Regions from separate parts of the Metabacillus flavus genome, predicted to be linked through region 1. Evidence: predicted binding sites of a transcription regulator. Region 1 holds the regulator's gene; the other holds the start of a gene.
The links. The regulator LexA, encoded in region 1, represses DNA repair genes until DNA is damaged. The targets are predictions, from matches to a motif close to CGAACATATGTTCG.

Region 1 (3,424 bases):
TTTAATGAAGTCCTTTATTCTTTTCGTTTTTCAATTTTTGAGGGGTTACGTCATTTCCTTCCGGATCGACCACGGTCACATTTTTCAATGTGTTCTTCATTGAACTTCTAAAGGTTTTCAGGTACTCTTCACGTAAAGCTTTTTGCTCCTGCTGTTCCTGTTCCGTTAACCCTTCAGCCTTGGACTTTTTTGACAGAACATTAATTCGATCAATTTTATCTTTAGAAAGCATATTCATTCTCCTTTTTAAGCCTGTTTTTCTCCTGTATGTTTCGTTCTCGAAGACTGTTACCTTACATTTTGCTGATATGAAATGGTATTGGGATGGCTGTTTTCCGCTACAGGATGCTCACTTTCCATCGGACTGGCACGTGAGCTTTTCCAGAGCTTAGCGCTTTAAATCTGTTCAAAGAACATGTTTTTTACGGTGGGTTTCACTCGCACGAAACTTAAACATAGTTATGGATAGTGCAATGGTACAAAAAAGAGCAAAAAAAGGCAACTAAACAGATTATAAGGTCTGTTCAGCGGCCTTTTTCTCTTCCATGTATTCCTGGTACCTTCTATGTACCGTCGCTTTTGATACTGAATAGCCGAAGCCTCTCAGCGTGGCTGCTATATCTGCGAACGTGAGTTTACTGTTCCTTAAACGAACGATTTCCTCGATTGGAACTTCAATTTTATCTTTTCTCCCGCCAGAAACAAGATCGGTTAAGTTATGCTGCGGCTGATATCCCTTTTCAACCGCACGCTTCATTCCGCGCCTAATTTTCATATTATGGATCTTCCTCTGATATTCTTCGACAATGCTGACAATTTCGAGAACCATTGTATCCGCTTCTGACAGCTGCAGTTCGCCCTGCTGTGCAATTGTGAACACTCTCGCCTGCTCTTTGTAAATACAGTGGAGAATGGCCATTCTGGCGCTTCCTCTTCCAAGTCTGGTTTCATCCTGGATCAGAATTGCTTTTACATCTTCCTTTTTTATCGTGTCGAGAAGCTCAAGAATTCCTTCCCTCTCAATTTCATAGCCGCTTGCCTTCTCCATGATGATCCGGACGGGTTCCATTCCGTTTTGAACCGCTAGCGAAGTCAGTTCTTCTTCCTGTCTATGAAGAGAAGTTTCCTGTTCTTCTTTAGCTGTACTGACTCTGCAATAAATAACCGCCTTCAAGTAAACACCTACTCTTCTGAAGCAATAATGTGGGTTTCATGCTGGTAAAGTTCATTCTTTTTTACTGGAATAAAAACGGTGTCGCCCGGTTTAATGACAATGGTAGATAAATTGTTTTCCTTATCCACCCACTCCACAAACTCAGTCTGAGACATCCCGTGCTTGTCCTTCAATGTTTCTGCCAAATCCCATAATGTATCTCCTTCGCGGATTTCTATTTTAGCATATTCATCCAGTGTTTTGCCGCTTCCCGTACCGGCTGCTGCAAATAAAATACCCCCTACTAGAACGAAAAATGATGCTATGAGTGCAAATGTGCTTTTTGACATGATAACCCCTCCAGAATGTTTGTTCGCTTTTCGATGTTTTTATTATAATACGAACAAACGTTTTGGGTCAAGCGCTTTTCGAACTTATGTTTGTATTTTTAGGTAAATGATGCTATAATCACTATAAATTACTTACTCTGAGGTGCTAAGGATGAGCAAACTATCAAAAAGGCAACAGGACATTCTTGAATTCATTAAACAGGAAGTCAAAAGCAAAGGGTATCCTCCGTCCGTCCGTGAAATTGGTCTTGCTGTCGGTCTGGCATCCAGCTCTACTGTACATGGGCATCTAGCGAGACTTGAAAACAAAGGGCTTATACGCCGAGATCCTACAAAACCAAGGGCTATCGAGATTTTGAATGAAGACCAGGGAATGGAAATTCCGAGAAACGAAGTGATTAACGTTCCGATCATCGGGAAGGTTACGGCAGGGCTGCCGATCACTGCTGTAGAAAATATTGAGGAATACTTTCCGCTCCCTGAACGGCTCGCCTCACCTGATGACCAGGTATTTATGCTTGAGATTGTCGGGAACAGTATGATTGAAGCGGGAATATTAGACGGAGACCTTGTTGTTGTGAGACAGCAGCAATCCGCTAACAACGGTGATATCGTCGTTGCTATGACAGAGGATGATGAAGCAACTGTGAAACGCTTTTTTAAAGAAAAAGATTATATTAGGCTGCAGCCGGAAAACTCTTCAATGGAACCCATTATTTTAAGGAACGTATCAATACTGGGCAAAGTGATTGGAGTATACCGTACAGTGCATTGAAGAGCTTGTTCAACTGGACAAGCTTTTTTTATACATACATAAAATGATAGAATAAGGGCTGGATAATGTGCTATACAATCAGCATCTGGAGGAACCACTTATGTCCGACAATCAAAAGGAACTTCTATTAGATGAAGCCAGCAGTCAATTTATATTTCCCTTCTCTTTAAAATATACCAAGTTGATGAAGATCCAGCAGCAGCTGGAGGATACCGGTTACCGGTTCTTCAAGCTTGATGCAAAAGAAACAGAGAATGCATATTATGGTCCCGGGCAATCCGTTTCCCACGATAATATGGACCAATACTTTTTGCCGTTTATCGAAAACCTGTTATTTGTTCATGAGCCGGCAAAAGAATCGCTTAGCCGGTTTTCAAAGTCTGTTCAATCACCTATCAGGTTATTATTTGGTGAGGATCAGCGTTCATATGGAGCTGAAATCCTTTCTGCTGATATTTTTATCTGTCCCTTTGAAATAGGGATAATCTCGATTCGGACCCGGTTTACTCAGTCTCCCTTGAAGCTTTCTGAAGTGATGGACTTTCAAAATCAGTTCCGCGTTCTGGATCCAAAGCTTGTTGAAAAGAAGAATCTTAGGGTCATTACTGAAAATTCATCCTTTGACAGCATTCAGGATTACATATTTAAAGAAATTGCACCTGGCATTGTTCCTTTTATCGAAACAGGGGCGAACAAGTCCTCTTATTTCGGAAGTCTTCCCTATTTCGTGGATGAAAGAATGTATGTTGTCAGTACGCTGGTCACGCGTGAGGATCACGTGACAAATGAACATCTCTTCCGGTCGGGGCAGGTAAATGGATATGACTCACAAGGAAATCCGTTTATTTCCGCAAGAAACCCTGAGTACATTGACAATTATGCAAAAAACCACACATACAGCAGGTGGGCACCGCAGACGAACTATGTAATCAGCGATCATGCTTTTACTTGCCTTAGCCAGCGGGGAGAGCACGTACCAATAATCAAGTCCGAGATGTTTGGGCAGCATTATTACAACCTGCTCCTTCACTTTTTTTACAAAATGGTTCTGCTTAAACTTTCATATCAATACTCGCTGCTGTACAGACGGAATAAAACGAATGAGATTGAACAGCTAATTCAAACCATTACCGAGTTTTCCGGCAA
Region 2 (3,424 bases), 1.5 Mb from region 1:
TTCCTGTTCCTGATGGTATCGAAAGACAAGGGGTTGTCGTTGGCGGAGCATCACTTTGGATGTCCAAAGGTACTGCAGAAGAGGAACAGCAGGGCGCATGGGATTTCATGAAGTATCTTTCTACACCTGAAGTGCAGGCTAAATGGCATGTTGACAGCGGTTATTTCTCAATCAATCCGAAAGCATATGAGCAGGATATCGTGAAAAAAGAGTGGGAGAAGTATCCTCAGCTTAAGGTGACGGTGGACCAGCTGAAAAATACAAAGCCTTCTCCGGCTACACAAGGAGCCTTGATTTCCGTTTTCCCTGAATCCAGACAAAAAGTTGTAACTGGAATGGAAAGCTTATATCAAGGGACAGATCCTCAAGAAGCATTGAATCGGGCAGCAAAGGAAACAGAACGATCGCTTGAGATGGCTAATCGCAAGCAGAAGTAAGCTTCAAAGGGCTGGCCGGGAGACGATCATCTTGGCCGGCCCTTTATTTCTTAGAATGGAGTTGCAGACATGAAGATATTTGCTCACAGAGGATGCAGCGGACAGTATCCGGAAAATACGATGCTTGCTTTTAGAAAGGCGATAGAAGTGGGGGCAAGCGGAATTGAATTGGATGTTCAAATGTCAAAAGACGGTGAACTTGTCGTCATTCATGACGAAAGAATTGACCGAACGACAGATCGATTGGGATATGTAAAGGACATGACATATAAGGAATTGCGGAATGCAGATGCAGGAAGCTGGTTTCATCCGTCTTTTCATAATGAAAGGATTCCTCATCTAGAGGAAGTGCTGGACTTGCTTTTGGAAGACCAGTCAGGTATGACTTTAAATATCGAATTGAAAAATGATGTATTCGACTATCCTGGGCTTGAGGAAAAAGTAATGCTGCTTGCGGAAGACAAAAAGCTTGCCAGCAGAATCATTCTCTCCTCTTTTAACAAAGCAAGCGTGAGTAAAATGAAACAATTGAATAAGACGTTTGAAATCGCCTGGCTTTTTGAAGGGGTTGAGCCGAACGCTGCCGCGATTGCTGAAGAACTGGGGTGCGACAGCATACACTGTCCGGCAGAATTCAGTCTCTCCGCACCCGGATTGGATTATATGAATAACGGAGGAACGTTAAGGGTTTATACAATTAATGACCTCGGTTCATATCAAAGTCTTATTCATACAAAAGTGTCGGCAGTGATGACAGACTTTCCAGATTTGCTGTTGGGCAGAATTGAAGATTAGCTCACTATTAGCCTATCCAGCATTCTCGGAGCATGATAGAATAACGGTAATATCAAGAAGGAAGAGGGCGTTTCACAATGCTGACGAAAGCCATTCTGGCATTGATTTTTCCGTTTGTTCTTGTCGTGCTTTTTACGAGAGTAACGTACAGTTATATAGTAGGGACTGCTTTAACCGCTGCACTCATCATCGCTTCTTACTTTAAAGGGTATACAGAATTTGACTATATTGTGGGGCTGGATGCTGTATCGCTTGTTGCAGGAGCTATGTACGCACGTAAAATGAACCGCAAGCCCAACCATTTGAATAAATAGACAGAAACCGTGCGATGCGCGGTTTTTTCTGTACATATAAGCTGCATATAAAGAAAAAGATTGCGAAAGGCCAAAAGCGGGAAAACTGATAGACAGAATGAAAAAAACTGCAAACGTCAGTTCGTATCTTTGGAATTTCCCATATAGTGTATGGTAAAATATAAAGACGATAATGCGTGAATTGGGGGCATTTGTGTGGAACATCGGTTTGATTTAGTCTCGAAGTATAAGCCGGAAGGCGATCAGCCCGCGGCCATTAAGAAACTTGTTAAAGGAATCAATGAAGGAAAGAAACACCAGACGCTTCTAGGGGCAACAGGAACAGGGAAAACATTTACCGTTTCAAATGTCATCAAGGAAGTCAATAAGCCGACCCTCGTGATTGCTCATAATAAAACGCTGGCAGGCCAGCTCTACAGTGAGTTTAAGGAGTTTTTTCCTAACAATGCTGTAGAGTATTTTGTGAGTTATTATGATTACTATCAGCCGGAAGCCTATGTTCCTCAGACCGATACTTTTATAGAAAAGGATGCAAGCATCAATGACGAAATTGACAAGCTGCGCCACTCCGCCACTACCTCTTTGTTTGAACGAAGGGATGTCATCATCATTGCCAGTGTATCCTGCATCTACGGCCTCGGTTCTCCGGAAGAATATAAAGAGCTTGTAGTCTCTCTTCGAACAGGAATGGAACTTGAACGGAATCAGCTCTTAAGACGTCTTGTAGACATCCAGTATGAGCGGAATGACATTGACTTCAAGCGCGGAACATTCAGGGTACGCGGGGATGTCGTGGAAATCTTTCCTGCATCCAGGGATGAGCACTGCATGAGAATTGAATTTTTCGGGGACGAAATTGACAGGATTCGGGAAGTGGACGCTTTAACCGGGGAAATACTTGGCGAGCGCGAACACGTTGCGATCTTCCCTGCCTCTCACTTCGTAACCCGTGAAGAAAAAATGAGCGTTGCTATAGGAAACATTGAAAAAGAGCTGGAGGAAGAATTAGTCAAGATGAGGGAAGCAGGCAAGCTTCTAGAGGCTCAAAGACTTGAGCAAAGGACGAGGTATGATCTTGAAATGATGAGAGAAATGGGCTTTTGCTCTGGAATTGAGAACTATTCCCGTCATCTTACTTTAAGACCTCCCGGTTCCACTCCCTATACATTAATTGATTATTTTCCGGACGACTTTATGATTGTTGTCGACGAGTCTCACGTTACCCTTCCGCAGGTGCGCGGAATGTTCAACGGGGACCAGGCGCGCAAGCAGGTTCTGGTCGATCATGGATTCCGTTTGCCTTCTGCAAAAGATAACAGACCGCTTCGATTCGAAGAGTTTGAAAAACATATGACGAATATGGTTTATGTTTCGGCGACACCGGGACCGTATGAAATAGAGCATACAGACGAAATGGTGGAGCAGATCATCCGTCCTACCGGATTACTCGATCCTACTATTGAAGTCCGGCCTATTCAGGGACAAATTGATGATTTAATCGGGGAAATCAATGCAAGAGTCGAAAAGAATGAACGTGTTCTCATTACCACTTTAACGAAAAAGATGTCCGAGGATCTGACCAATTACCTCAGAGAAATTGGAATCAAAGTCAATTACCTCCACTCCGAAATAAAAACACTCGAGCGGATTGAAGTAATACGCGACCTGCGGCTCGGTAAACATGACGTTCTCGTCGGAATTAACCTTCTCCGGGAAGGACTGGATATACCTGAAGTGTCATTGGTAGCCATTCTGGACGCGGATAAAGAAGGGTTCCTTCGCTCTGAACGTTCTCTGATTCAGATTACCGGACGAGCAGCCAGAAACTCAAATGGCCACGTTATTATGTATGCGGACAAAATTACGAATTCAATGGAA

Region 2: uvrB (excinuclease ABC subunit UvrB) is a predicted target of LexA. The motif match lies at 1,657-1,670, and genes of this name have one in related genera.

Annotation. Positions count from the first base shown of each region.
Region 1 covers NZ_JAGVRK010000001.1:1,954,637-1,958,060, reverse strand. Annotated here, with positions in the region: gene J9317_RS10010 (DUF896 domain-containing protein) at 2-232, opposite strand; gene J9317_RS10005 (YneB family resolvase-like protein) at 512-1,174, opposite strand; gene yneA (cell division suppressor protein YneA) at 1,183-1,503, opposite strand; gene lexA (transcriptional repressor LexA) at 1,655-2,278, shown strand; gene J9317_RS09990 (magnesium transporter CorA family protein) at 2,379-3,424, shown strand, end outside.
Region 2 covers NZ_JAGVRK010000001.1:3,455,872-3,459,295, reverse strand. Annotated here, with positions in the region: gene J9317_RS17745 (ABC transporter substrate-binding protein) at 1-437, shown strand, start outside; gene J9317_RS17740 (glycerophosphodiester phosphodiesterase) at 507-1,232, shown strand; gene J9317_RS17735 (CsbA family protein) at 1,310-1,546, shown strand; gene uvrB (excinuclease ABC subunit UvrB) at 1,742-3,424, shown strand, end outside.